One region of the Lysinibacillus sp. IITD104 genome, then DNA from elsewhere that is predicted to be linked to it. Evidence: riboswitches for the same ligand, from Rfam matches in the RefSeq annotation. Region 1 holds a riboswitch; each other region holds the start of a gene.
The links. Region 1 has a riboswitch for S-adenosylmethionine ahead of V1L66_RS01775 (cyclase family protein). Riboswitches for the same ligand answer to the same signal wherever they lie in the genome.
Positions count from the first base shown of each region.

Region 2: it holds a riboswitch for S-adenosylmethionine, as region 1 does, so the genes downstream of both, V1L66_RS14795 (YezD family protein) here and V1L66_RS01775 (cyclase family protein) in region 1, are expected to answer to the same signal.
Region 3: it holds a riboswitch for S-adenosylmethionine, as region 1 does, so the genes downstream of both, metK (methionine adenosyltransferase) here and V1L66_RS01775 (cyclase family protein) in region 1, are expected to answer to the same signal.

Region 1 covers NZ_JBAHYH020000001.1:346,152-350,812, forward strand. The annotation lists gene V1L66_RS01765 (Cof-type HAD-IIB family hydrolase) at 1-173, shown strand, start outside; gene V1L66_RS01770 (DedA family protein) at 235-831, shown strand; gene V1L66_RS01775 (cyclase family protein) at 862-1,599, opposite strand; SAM riboswitch class I at 1,687-1,793, opposite strand; gene V1L66_RS01780 (hypothetical protein) at 1,875-2,273, opposite strand; gene V1L66_RS01785 (helix-turn-helix domain-containing protein) at 2,396-3,967, opposite strand; gene V1L66_RS01790 (ABC transporter substrate-binding protein) at 4,435-4,661, opposite strand, start outside.
Region 2 covers NZ_JBAHYH020000001.1:2,878,460-2,883,120, forward strand. The annotation lists gene V1L66_RS14775 (cold-shock protein) at 1-44, shown strand, start outside; gene V1L66_RS14780 (amphi-Trp domain-containing protein) at 178-447, shown strand; gene V1L66_RS14785 (VOC family protein) at 811-1,596, opposite strand; gene V1L66_RS14790 (flavin reductase family protein) at 1,746-2,231, shown strand; gene V1L66_RS14795 (YezD family protein) at 2,323-2,478, opposite strand; SAM riboswitch class I at 2,550-2,645, opposite strand; gene V1L66_RS14800 (heparan-alpha-glucosaminide N-acetyltransferase domain-containing protein) at 2,816-3,910, opposite strand; gene V1L66_RS14805 (TetR/AcrR family transcriptional regulator) at 3,900-4,496, opposite strand; gene V1L66_RS14810 (phosphopantothenoylcysteine decarboxylase) at 4,599-4,661, opposite strand, start outside.
Region 3 covers NZ_JBAHYH020000001.1:1,183,186-1,187,846, forward strand. The annotation lists gene pckA (phosphoenolpyruvate carboxykinase (ATP)) at 1-763, opposite strand, end outside; SAM riboswitch class I at 1,153-1,271, shown strand; gene metK (methionine adenosyltransferase) at 1,530-2,726, shown strand; gene V1L66_RS06115 (gamma carbonic anhydrase family protein) at 2,906-3,418, opposite strand; gene V1L66_RS06120 (alpha/beta hydrolase) at 3,553-4,359, shown strand; gene V1L66_RS06125 (sodium:alanine symporter family protein) at 4,486-4,661, shown strand, end outside.

The DNA.
Region 1 (4,661 bases):
ATGCGATTGCTTTTGGGGATGGGGATAATGATATTGACATGTTGGAGTATGTAGGATTAGGAATTGCCATGGGGAATGGAAGCACAGCTCTAAAAAGTGCTGCCAATTTTGTTACAAAGAAATCTACTGATAACGGTATCGATTTTGCTTTACGTCAGCTTCAAGTCATTTAGAGCACTGAGGCTACACTATATATAGCAGGTAGATTTTAATAAATTTTAGGTGGGATGATTTATGGCACATCACGTGCAGTCTCTAATTGAACATTACGGATACTTTGGAATTATCGTGATTCTAATTGGAGGTATTGTAGGGGTGCCACTTCCTGATGAGGTGTTTCTAACTTATGTAGGCTATAGTGTTTACCGAGAAAGTCTTGAACATATTCCTGCTTTAGTCAGTGCAATGATTGGTGCGGTTGGAGGCATTACCTTAAGCTACTATATTGGTTATCGTTTTGGCTTACCGTTATTGCAGAAATATGGGCCTAAAATTCATATTACAGAGCAAAAAATTGACTTTACGAAAAAGATGTTTACAAAAATAGGACCTACCCTATTATTAATTGGCTATTTTATCCCCGGGGTACGTCATTTGACAGCGTATATTGCGGCTATTAATAATTATCCTTATAGAAAGTTTGCGCTTTTTGCCTATACAGGGGCATTTATCTGGACGTTCACATTTATATCATTAGGAAAGATGCTTGGAGAGAAATGGCGATTTGTTGGATACTATCTGACTCATTATAGTATCTATCTTATCCTTTTATTTATTGTAGGGATGCTCATTGCTTACTTTCTATTCAAAAAAAGAAATGGACAAACATAAAAGTCGGTATACGCTATACCGACTTTTATGTTATGGCAAAATAGCAAATGAGCGCACAGGGAAGCCAGATGCTTTTTCTGGCTTAGGTACGATATTGAAGATGATAGCGCCTTTCGCAGGTAGCTTGTCCAAATTTGTCATTAGCTCAATTTGATAGGTGTCTTGTTCAAGTACGAAATATTCACCATCTAGCTTGCCATTTTTACGAAAATCGGCGGCAGAGTCCGTATCGAATGTTTCATGACCAATTGCGCTTACCTTGCGTTCTTTTAGTAAAAACTGTAAAGCTTCTAAACCCCAGCCAGGGATATGGTTATGTCCATCTGCATCCTTATTACTGAAAGCTTCTTTATCTGGCCAGCGCTTACTCCAATCTGTACGTAATGCTACAAATGTTCCTGCTTCAATTTCTCCATGCTTGTCCTCAAAATCAAGAATATCTTCAACACTTAATGCAAAGTCATGGTTGCTTGCAGCCTCTTGTGATTTATCAATGACAACAAGGGGGAGAACAAGCTCTTTTAGCTCTAATTCTTCTAAGTAGCGAGTATCTCGCACAAAATGAATGGGTGGGTCGATATGTGTGCCATATTGACCGGGGAACGTAAATTGTTGGGCGAAGAAGCCATCCTTATGAGAGAATAACGTTTCAAATTTAGCGTCCTCAAACATAAAAAAATGTGGTGAATTTGGGCCGAATGTATGTGTTAAGTCAACCCACTGTTTCGATTTTAATAATTGCAATGCTTGTAAAAGTTCATTAGACATCGATTTCCCTGCTTTCTGTTAAAAATAGTGGTACATAAAAAGGAGTCCCCTTATAGAAGAGGACTCCTGCTGAAACAACGGTAGTTCTTCTCATCTTCAAGGCTGATCATTTTGCCAATTGGAATTAGCACCATACTGTTTAGCTGGTTGCTGAGACTTCATCGGGCCAATCCCTCCGTCTCTCTTGATAAGAAAAGTAATATAAGAATTTTCAGAAATAACAATACAAACACTTTAGCATAGTTTTTTATAGTTTACAAGTTCACTAGGAATTTTCACCAATTCAAATTCAAGGTGACTCCACAACAATCATTATCAATAAGACGTATTCTAAAACTGTCTGGTGTATAGTTCGTTTCAAATTTCATCGTAATGCCTGTTGATGTGATTAATTTTTCAACCTCTGTTTTATTTGAAAGTTGAGCAGCATTCATTAAATCATGTGCGAATTGTTGGGAGCTATCTATTTTATCCGTAAGTAATTGAGCTTGCTGCATCATCGCCTTTATCCGTGTTGCTGAAGCTTTTAATTTGTGTGTATCGACAGGTGGAAAAGGATTATTGGTCGGCATTGCTAGATGTTGAGAAAAGGGTCTAACGACAAAATGATTTGCAATTGGCGATGTTGGATAATGATAGGGATGAACAAAATACGGATAAGGATTGTAATACAAGATCATTCCTCCTATCCTATAGCCTGATATCTTATCTTATGTAGCCAAACGACTTTCGGTGTTATTTACAATACAATGTTTGTCCTAAACATTTAAAAAGGAAGCTAAAGTGAGCTTCCTTTTTAGCCAAGTACATCCAAGACATCATCAATTTTTTTACTATGTGATAAAATGCCATAATTCATCCATGTTAAAAAGTCTATTTCATAGACACAGTTGGTTTTAACTGCTTCTAGGTTTTTCCAAGTAGGTGTTTTTAAAATAGCACGTTCTTCATTCTCATGAATGGAATGTTGTTTATCAAATGTAATAAATAAATGATCAGCATCTAATTGCATCAATCGATCAAATGTCAGTTGGGCTTTACGTTGATTGGGCGGAATACGACATACTAGTGAATGGGGCATTAAACCTAAGTCATGATATAAAATGGGGCCCGTATAGCCACACTCAGGACCAGCGTATAGAGTGATGCCAATGGCTGAAATACGGAGAAATGCCACACTTTGCCCATAAACGGATTTACTAAGAATTCCTTTTGCTTGTTGTACTTTATCTTCATATTGTAGGATTACGTCTTGTATCAAGGAGGTTTTTCCTGTTAGATCAGCAATTTTAAATAACGTAGATTGCCAATTCTCACCAGGGTGTGAGAGATGGCAGATGGGGGCTACCTCATTTAAATGCGGAAAGGATTCCCAACGCTCTACACCAGAATCTAGCATAATTAAAGTTGGCTTATAGTAAAGGAGTCGATCCATTTCTCTATTTTGTACATCGATATCTGGCACTTCCTGTAGACCTAAATAGTCTTGTTTTCCCCATTTTGAATGACTGAATTGAGCAATTGGCGTAATCCCAAGGGCAACAAAGAAATCTTCTAAGAATGGTGCAAATACACGTAGATGGCTGCTTTGACTTCTTCGATATTGTCCTGGCGAAATGCCGACATGTTCTTTAAAACGACGATTGAAATAATACTCATTATTAAATCCGACAGACTGGCTAATTTCATATACTCGATCATTTGTTGTTATTAATAATTGCTTAGCTGTTTCAATACGAATGTTATTTAAATAGTGAAGAGGAATTTGTCCCGTAATATCTTTAAAAATGCGCGTATAATTCCATCTTGGGACGTCAGCTAACTGTGCTAGCTGCTCAACCGTCCACTCTTTTTCAAAATGTTTTTGTAATTGGTTAATGGACTGCTCAACAGATTGGCGATCATTTTTTTGCATCTGCCTGGGTATAATTTGATGCAAGAGCAATAACATCAGCTCTTGAAAGTGCACATGCTGCTCAAAAATCGTGTGTTCATCCTCCGCTAACCGGTTTTGATAGATGACTTCTAGCAGTAGATGACATTGTGAAAAGGGGAGAAGATGTTGTACTCTGATACTTGTAAAATGACTATAGGAATTCTGACTATTGCTAAGATTGACAATGTTGAATTGTAATTGATAAAAATAAAGGTGCTCACTTTGAATGTGAATACTAACCGTGTTATTTGGCGGTATCAATATGCACTTTTCCTCACTAAAATGAATGGTTTCATGATCTATTTCTAGCTTTCCGCTACCATTCATTACGATGAAAAGTGTATAGAAACCACTACTAATCAACAACTTGTTTGATGATTGAATTGCATAAGAGATATTTTGTAACGTATAAACATGTGTTAAGTTACCCATTGATAGTTCACCCCTTTTTGTTGAGTTGGAAGAACAACACAAAGAAAGCCCTCATTAAGAGCTTTCTTTCATGTTGTTGAAAAAAGATCATGTGACTAGCAGAAAAAGCCCTTTTAGCAAGGCGAGGGGGTTGATTTCCGCTCCGCCAGCGTCCTTTCCAGGGGGCGTCTGATGAGCCGCTTCACTCACTTGCGTTCGCTCCAGGGTCTCACCTGTGACGCTAAATCCCCTAGGAGTGACGCTGGCTCCACTCCAATCAACCATGCTGCTAACGTGTCTTTTCTTCTTTCGTACTAGCTGTAGGAAACAAAAAAGTCTATTAAAGAGAGGATAGGCACTTATTTCAATGTGAAGAAGTGATGAGTGACAATATCATCCATTTTCCCCTTCACAAAAGTGCTATTAAATTATTTTGTATTTTAACATTAAGCCAAAGAAAGCCCTCATTAAGAGCTTTCTTTTGTAAATTATTTGACGAACCATTTCTCTAGATCATCATACTTTAGCAAGTTGGCTGTGATTGCGCCAGATTGCCAATATGTGCGATCAGCAATATAGACATGCCCATTTTTTACAGCAGGGAGTGTTTTCCATAGTGTACTATCTAACCATTTAATGGCTTCTTGGTTCTCTTTAGACTCCCATGTACCGTTTGAAGGGAAAAGGATGATATGATCCGCATCTAATTCCGTGA
Region 2 (4,661 bases), 2.5 Mb from region 1:
AAGGCAATCGTGGACCCCAAGCATCAAATGTGGTAAAACTATAAACATAATGGGGCTATCCGTGTAGTTCCAGATTAGCAGCGGATTAGGAAATGAATCGTTTCCTTCATCCGCTTTTTGTGCTGTTTTATAAGCTTAATGACCCCTCCATGTTATAATAGAAGTAATAGGATTTCGATGCAAAAACCAATGACAGAAGTTATTTTGAAGCATACAGAACGACAAAGTGTAGCAGAATTTGCGGCAACACTGGAAACGATTGCAGAAAAGCTTAAAGAAAATGGTGAATTCACTTTTGTTCAAGGCACAGAGCCAACAGTTGTCAGCCCAAGTGAACAGCTCAAAATCGAATACTCCTATACAAAAAAGGGCGACAAGCATTCATTTGAAATTGAGTTTGATTGGTACACAGGTACAGAAACACCGAAAAAAATGACAATCGAATAATAATAGGTAGCGAAAATCCACTTCTTTGATGAAGTGGATTTTTCCATATTATTGAATAAAGAGCATGTCACTAGAAAAAGACCTTTTAGCAAAGTGAGGGGTTGATTTCGCTCTAGAGTCCCCTGTGTAACGCTAAATCCACAGGAAAGCAAGTAGCCTGTATCAGAAATTCTATTGATGGGTTTGTTTTTCAATACTTATGTACAGAGGCTGGAGCAAAGGTGTTTCAGCCCCTAAAAATACCGAGCTATCCACTAAAACGCTTACGAAGTGTTTCGGAATAGTCGGTTTTTCTAGTTATCATGTTTAAAGATTATTCGGCTTAATGAAGGTCCAGGTTAGTTATGTTCCAGCCTTTTTTCATTATTGATTTATCCAATAAAAAGCACCTGGGCAAACTAATGTTTCCTTTGTTCGCTTAGGATCCTTTAATGTCACGCCAAATGGTCCCTCTTTGACATGTCCGAGTGTCATTGCCTTCGCACTCTCTTCCTTATAGAAATCTAAGCGCATATTCGGTAGCTGTAGTGACATATACTGCTCATATTGTGTAGGCTCTGGTAGCTGTAGCACCTCTTGCCACAGCTGAACGGTTGCCTGCATGTCCCTGACATAGAATTGGACGGATTCCATCGTTATAGCCTGTTTTACATCAATGGCACCACTTGCCTTTAATTGTGCCAAACGCTCTTCATCTTCCTCCGCCCATTCAATCAAAAATGGAAAATCAATTGGAAGATCTGGCTTACCAAAATGCAGTAGCTTCCATTCTACCACTGTGCCATCTGGTCTTGTTCTGCTACATGCATCTGGCCCATATACTTCATAGCCCAATGCTCGCAAGCGCCGACCCTCTTCCTCAATATTTTTTGTACGCAGGGCAATTCGAGAAAATCCCTGGCGCTCTTGATCACGTTTAAACGTATAATGTAGGGAATATGGGTATTGTGCCGCTTGCTCAAATAAATCACGATCATAAATAGCAATTTGTTCAATATAGCTTAAGCCAAAGTAGCTTAACGTATTATAAGTCCCCCACATCGTGTGCTGCCCACCATTCACTGTATGAACATTTCGTTTATTGAAGAAAACCTTTATATTTTCTGGTGATTCCACTTGATGAACCAGATGATCAAAATATAAAGTCATGGCCATTCCCCTTTCTTTCCCCATTACCTTTACCTATATGTTTGATTAGTTTAAAATTTACTCAAGAAAAGGAGTTACTAGTAGGATATGAAAAAAAGTTTCGTTTACCTACAAACTCCGTTCACTAATTTCATAAAGAGGTGATTTGAATGACAGATTTAGTAGCTGCCTTTAAATTGGCATTAGGTAATTATCCTACAGGCGTAACAGTTGTCACGACATGTCATGACACACAACCTATTGGCTTAACCGTCAATTCCTTTGCATCTGTTTCAATCGACCCGCTCCTTATTTTGTGGTCACTCGATAAAAAATCTCAGCTCCATCCTTATTTCACGGCTGCGCCAAATTTTGCGGTCAATATTTTAGCGAGTGATCAAGAGCATTTATGTACACTTTTTGCTAGTAAAATCCCTGATCGCTTTGCACAAGCACAGTGGTCAACTTCCACTTTAGGACTACCGATTCTACATGATACAGCAGCTAATTTACAATGTAAAACATTTCAGCAAATCGATGCGGGCGACCATACCATTTTTATTGGGCAGGTGGTAGACATTACAAATGCTCAAAAAGAGCCTTTGCTTTATCATCGCCGTCATATCGGTCCCATACCAAAAGGCTTTTATAGCTAGCCTATCACACAAAAAAAGGGCCACTTGTAAGCACAGGATATCCTTCATGCTTATAGGTGGCCATTTGACATAAGTTCTACTGAAATCATTGTTATTTTTTCTGCGGAAATCTTTGCTTTTCAAGCCTATTAATTTGCACAATTACACCATCTTGAATCGTAATATGCACTTCACCAAATTCAAGATTTTGAATCGCCTTCGCAATTGCCTCTAGTTTCTTATCATCTACTTTTACTGACTGAGCCATACGAAACACCCCTTCTTTCTTATTCCTTATTGTTCATAAAGAGGCCAACGCATCAAACTGATTGATAGCCCCTCCTATCTCTCAGACACCATCTGTTGGATTTGGCACCTGTTTTTCGGTTGCCGAGGCTTCATTGGGCCAAGTCCCTCCACCTCTCTTGATAAGAGTACTGCGTTTCTTGAAAATAATTCTATAATTCCGCTATAGGAATGTCAATACAAAATATTAGAAAACCTAGTTGAATACTATGCAATGTGTCGTTTAGATTAAAAAACTCCCTATACCTAAAGTATTTTATGCCTAGTCAGTGAGAAATAGATGGCAATCCATTAATTTATTACGAGCTCCATTTCCTCATTATGAATTCAAGTGGGCCTCGATGATGTTTAGCCCTCCACCATACAGAAACAAAGACACATCCTAAAAAGTAACAGCAGGCATACAGCATAGAAAAAACAAGTGTTTGGTTCTCCAGCTTTTGGCAAACAATTAGTATTCCAATGCCTATAAAAACATGGCCAACATAATGCGTTAAAGACATTTGTCCAGTTAAGATTAAAGATTGAATGACTTTATTTTTATATGTCTCTACAAGATAGATGGAGCCCACGATAAGGACAATAGCCGAAGCCGAATTAGATAGGACATACATCATATTTGGTGGAATCGGTCCTGTATCAAATAAATACAATGCACTCTCTACATCCAATAAATGAATGGTTGTCATCTTAATGAATACTGTTGAACAAGCCTCAGTCATGATGACTAGCAATAAACCAGTCACCAATAAGATTTTTCGTAATGTACGATTTGTTAAATCTAATGTGCCGATTAACATGCCGATCAGAAAAAAACAAATCCAGGGGAAAAGTGGGTGATAGCCATTAAACAGCAAATTTCTAATAAATCCTACTGGTGTCCAAAAATCCAGATACTCTAGTAACACATATGTTGGATGCCAGCCAGCAAGGTAATTAAATTGAATTTGAAGCCATTGTGAAAGGATAAGAATGACACCGATAATAAACATCATCCTTTTCTTAGATTGGGCAATCAACCATGCGGCAACAAACATATACACGCCATAATAATGTAATATATCTCCTGTCCAACCGATCGCATATAGTACTATCCCTATCACGAATAACAAAAGCGACCTCTTCCACAAAATAAGTCGATTCTGACGAAGAAGCATTGGGTCCTTACTCTCTCTAGCCTGACGAGTCATTAAGGCTGTTCCTATTCCTGCTAGCATGACAAATACGGCCGACGCACGCCCCTCAAACATATTTTGTAAGGCAATCAACCGTGTTGAACCATTCGTTGTAGAACCTGTTATGACGCCAAAATTGACAATGAACATACCAAGCATAGCGAGAGCTCTTGCAAAATCAAGACCTTCAATGCGCCGATCATCATTTCTATTTGTCATCTTTGCCCCCTTGAATAATGCTATGTACAGCCTCCTTCCAAATAGCTCTATAGTTCAATTGGTTACCTGTTAACATGAAATTACCGATATTATCATAGACCAGGGCTAGCATCTGTGCCTTTGCTTCTATATGGGGCGTATCGTCTAGAACTCCTAGCCGCACACCCCATTGTAGGACTTCAACAAAGCTTGTTAAAAAGCTGGTTTCTAGCTCCACTAATTGTCTCTTATAGTTTTCATCGCGAGCCGCTAATAGTACATATTGATTAAATATTTTATTAAAATAAGGATCCTTGCCCTGTGCCTCAATAGACTTATAGCCTAGCTCGAGTAATTTTTCCTTAAAATTAGCGGAAGTAAGCTCTTTATAATCCACAGCGATATCCTGTTGAATTTCTTTATACAATTCATCAAATATGTAAGCGATTAATTGATCTTTTGATTGAAAATAATAGTAAATGGCTGGTTTTGAAATACCTACCTCTGTAGCAATCATTGCTAAGCTTGTTTTTTCAAACCCATTTTCCGCAAACATCACATAAGCAATTTCTATAATCTTTTGAAAAGTTTGTTCTTTATTTCCCATTATTACCCTCCTTTTTTACCGACCGTTAAGTAAATATTATAGGATGCTAACCTTTTAGACAAGAAAAAACTGTGTAGAAATAGTTCTCTACACAGTTCACATTTATTGATTTTGTAAATGCATCATTAAAGCTTCTGCTGTTTTTTGCTTACCCATTACTTTAAG
Region 3 (4,661 bases), 840 kb from region 1:
CATCGTCACCGATAAGCTTACGATCTGGGTCAGCTGATAACGTCGTTTTACCAGTACCAGATAGACCGAAGAATAATGCCACATCGCCAGCTTCACCTACGTTTGCTGAACAGTGCATTGAAAGGATACCTTGTTGTGGTAATAAGTAGTTCATGATACCAAAAATAGATTTTTTCATTTCACCAGCATATTCAGTACCACCAATTAAAATAATTTTCTTTTCAAGTGATACGATAATGAATGTTTCAGAGGCAGTACCATCAACCGCAGGATCTGCTTTAAAGTTCGGAGCTGAGATGACAGTGAAGTCGGCAACATGAGAAGCTAATTCATCTGCTGTTGGACGGATAAATAATTGATGAGCAAAAAGATTGTGCCATGCGTATTCATTAATAACTTGAATGCTTAATTGTGAATCTTTGTCAGCACCTGCAAAGCCTTTGAATACGAATAACTCGTCACGTTCTTTTAAATATTTTATTACTTTTACATATAGGTTATCGAACACTTCAGAAGAAATTGGTTGGTTGACTTTACCCCAGTCAATTTGATCTTTTGTGCTTTCTTCTTCTACCGTATATTTATCTTTAGGTGAACGACCAGTGTATTTGCCAGTTTCTGCACGAACTGCGCCATCTACTGTTAACATTGCTTCACCACGAGATGTAGCTTTTTCTGCTAATTGTGGTACTGAAAGTTGAACATTAATGTTACCGCCGTTTAATAATTCCTTCAGTTCGTTTGCAATTTCTACTGAATTCATCGATTAAATACCATCCTTTTTTATAGTATTCCCTTGATTTAGAGGGATTTTTTCTTAATTTCAAAAATAGTATAACACAATTGCTTAAATAATCTATACTAATTAAGAAATTATTTTAGAGTTTTTACCACTTTTCAATAAACTGACAAAAAATAATGTTTTTCGAGTAGAATACCATCAATCCTACTGTAATTAGGCATGAAAATTGAGCCACACATATGTTACCACAAGTAGCTAGGTATGTTGTAGGGATTAATTTGCTTCTATTTACATCATCATCCAAGTATGAAAAGTTTTTGTGTAATAGGTTCTTTCCTTTCTATACAGTAATACATAAGAAAATATTTGACAACGTTCGACCTTTTGAGTAACATGAAATTGAACGGATACTCTTATCCCGAGCTGGTGGAGGGTCAGGCCCTGTGAAACCCGGCAACCTGCATGAACTATTTCACGACATGCGCTGGTGCCAACCTGATGCAAGGGAACATCCCTTGAACGATAAGAGTGAAAGGTTACGCAGTCATTATTCCTTTCCTCATGTAAAGTAACGTGAGAAAAGGATTTTTTTATTGTTAAAAATCAATGTAAAGGTAAGTATATGTAGTTCTTTCCTTATTATAATGACGGATCTTTCGAAATCCTCGTGTTAAAAGCAGCAGTAACGGCTTGAGAGTTCAATCCTTAGGAGCGGACTTGACATGGGTAATGAGTACCGTATTCATACACAACTACTTATTGTAAGAGTATTTAGGAGGAAAACCAAATGACAAACCGTCGACTGTTTACATCAGAGAGTGTAACAGAAGGACATCCAGATAAGATTTGTGACCAAATCTCGGATGCCATTTTAGATGCTATTTTAGCAGAAGATCCAAATGCGCGTGTAGCATGTGAAACAACTGTAACAACAGGATTAGTATTAGTAGCAGGAGAAATTACAACTTCTACTTATGTTGATATTAAAGGTATCGTTCGTGATACTGTAGCAGAAATTGGCTATACACGTGGTAAATATGGCTTCGATGCAGAAAACTTAGCGGTGCTTGTGGCGATTGGTGAACAATCACCTGATATTGCACAGGGTGTTGATCAGGCATTAGAGGCACGTGAAGGCTCTATGACAGATGCTGATATTGAAGCAATCGGTGCTGGTGACCAAGGCTTAATGTTTGGCTATGCATGTAATGAAACACCAGAGCTTATGCCATTACCAATTAGCTTGGCTCACAAATTAGCACGCCGTTTAACAGAAGTACGTAAATCAGGTGAACTTGCCTATTTACGTCCTGATGGTAAAACGCAGGTAACGATTGAATATGATGACAATAATGTACCCGTTCGCGTGGATACAATTGTTATTTCAACACAGCATGATGAAGAAGCAACACTTGAACAAATTCAAGCGGATTTAAAAGAATTTGTTATTGCACCCGTTGTACCGAGTGAATTATTAGATACTAACACTAAATACTTCATCAACCCAACTGGCCGTTTCGTAATTGGTGGACCAAAAGGCGATGCTGGATTAACAGGACGTAAAATCATTGTTGATACATACGGTGGTTATGCACGTCACGGTGGTGGTGCCTTCTCAGGTAAGGATGCAACCAAGGTAGACCGCTCAGCAGCATATGCGGCACGTTATGTAGCAAAAAACATCGTAGCAGCTGGCTTAGCAGAGCGTGCTGAAGTACAACTTGCCTATGCGATTGGCGTTGCTCAGCCTGTTTCCATTGCTGTCGATACATTTGGCACAGGTAGAGTAAAAGAAAGCGAGATCGTTGAATGGGTACGCGAGCTATTCGATTTACGCCCAGCAGGTATTATTAAAATGCTTGATCTTCGTCGTCCAATTTATAAACAAACTGCTGCGTATGGACATTTTGGTCGTACAGATTTAAATGTACCATGGGAGCAAATTGATAAAGCCGACGCACTACGAGAAAAAGCACGTTTATAAACTATTGAACTAAAGTAATGAAGTCATTAGAAAATTATTCTAATGTATTAATAAACAAAGGAGCAACATTGCTCCTTTTGTTTTTTTTACAAAAATACCTCGCTAGGATTCGTGAACATATTCGGTACACGAAAACGCGAGGGATTTTTTCGTTAGTATTGATTTTTTGTGTAGGTTATTTATTTCTGAAGTGATTTATAATATTGACCTTTTTCTGCGTATTCTCGTACGATGCGTTCCATATCCTCTTTATCTTCAGCATTTAATTCTCGGACAACTTTTGCTGGACGACCTAATGCTAAACTATTTGGAGGAATGACTTTACCAGGAGGTACTAGGCTTCCAGCTCCAATAAATGCACCTTCTCCAATCTCAGCTCCGTCTAAAATAATGGATCCCATACCAATTAAGGCATTTTTGCGAATTGTACAACTATGTAAAGTGACTTGGTGTCCAACTGTTACCTCATCTTCAATAATGAGCGGATATTTTGGGCTTTGGTGTAAACAGCAAAGATCCTGAATACTGACACGTTTACCGATAATCGTTGGGGAAACATCACCACGAATAACCGTATTAAACCAAATGGTTGTTTCGGCGCCAATTGTTACGTCGCCCGTAACAGTTGCGTAATCAGCAATGAAAACAGACGGATCGATCTTTGGCGTTTTATCTTTAAATGGATAAATCATGAAAATCGCCTCTTTTCTTTCTATAATGTAGTATTATCGTATCAAATACGCAACTTTATGGAAATATAAAATTAAAATGTGCTATTTATTTCGATATAATCAAAGTGTAATTATTTTTTAGGAGGACTATGTAAATGTGGAAATGGGAAGCTGATGGACAAGCAAAAGCTGTGATTGCTATTCTTCATGGTGCTTATGAAAATCACCGTTGGTATGCATGGCTGATAGAGAAATTAAGATTAGAAGGCTTCCACATAGTCATGGGGGATTTACCGAATCATGGTGGTAATGCAAGATTTGCTAGAGTCCATGATGAAGACTTCAAATTGTACAATAAGTATACACGAAACCTGATTGAAAATGCTTTTTCATATAATTTACCAACCTTTGTAATAGGGCATGGACTAGGTGCAACATTAATCCTCCATACACTGCAAAAGAGACAATATGAATGTGCAGGCATTATTTTAACATCACCTTGGTTGCAACTAAAGCTATTACCAGGTAAATTAACAAATGCTTTAACAAGTCTAAGTGCGTTAACAGCCAATGTTAAGTTGACACATGATATTACATTAGAGAAATTAACGCGTAGTGTTGAAGGCAGAGAAGAAATGAAAGATGATGTACCGCTCATGTCTGTTGTTTCTGTGAAATGGTATCGAGAACTTCAGCAAATGATGAAAAATTTAGTGATGCTGCCTAAAGGTGAAATGCCTAATATGCCTATGCTAATTATGACAGCTGAGAAGGATAAAATTACGGACACTCGCCAAACCCGAAATTGGCTTCATCAACAGGAATTCACAGAATTTCAGTTTAAAGAATGGGCAAATTGTTATCATAATTTATTTCATGAGGGAGAGCGCGAAGAAATTTATATGTATACACGAGATTTTATTAATAATGCTCTTCGAAGAATTGGTTATATAATTAAATAGGTTTATCCCCTTCCATTTACTAGGTTACTTACTTAAATATTGTTACTCAAAAATAATATTGTAATTTTCTGAAAAGTGTAATACTATAATGATCTAAAGTAAGGTATTTTAAATTGGAGGGGTAAAATGGATGTAATTGTGGAGAAGTTGAATGGTATTTTATGGGGACCATGGTTTATTTATGGTATCTTATTGATTGGGTTATTTTTCTCAATTATCACAAGGTTCCTACAGGTAAGGCACATTAAAGATATGTTTGTTTTAATGTTTAAAGGGGAGAAATCGGAAAAGGGAATATCCTC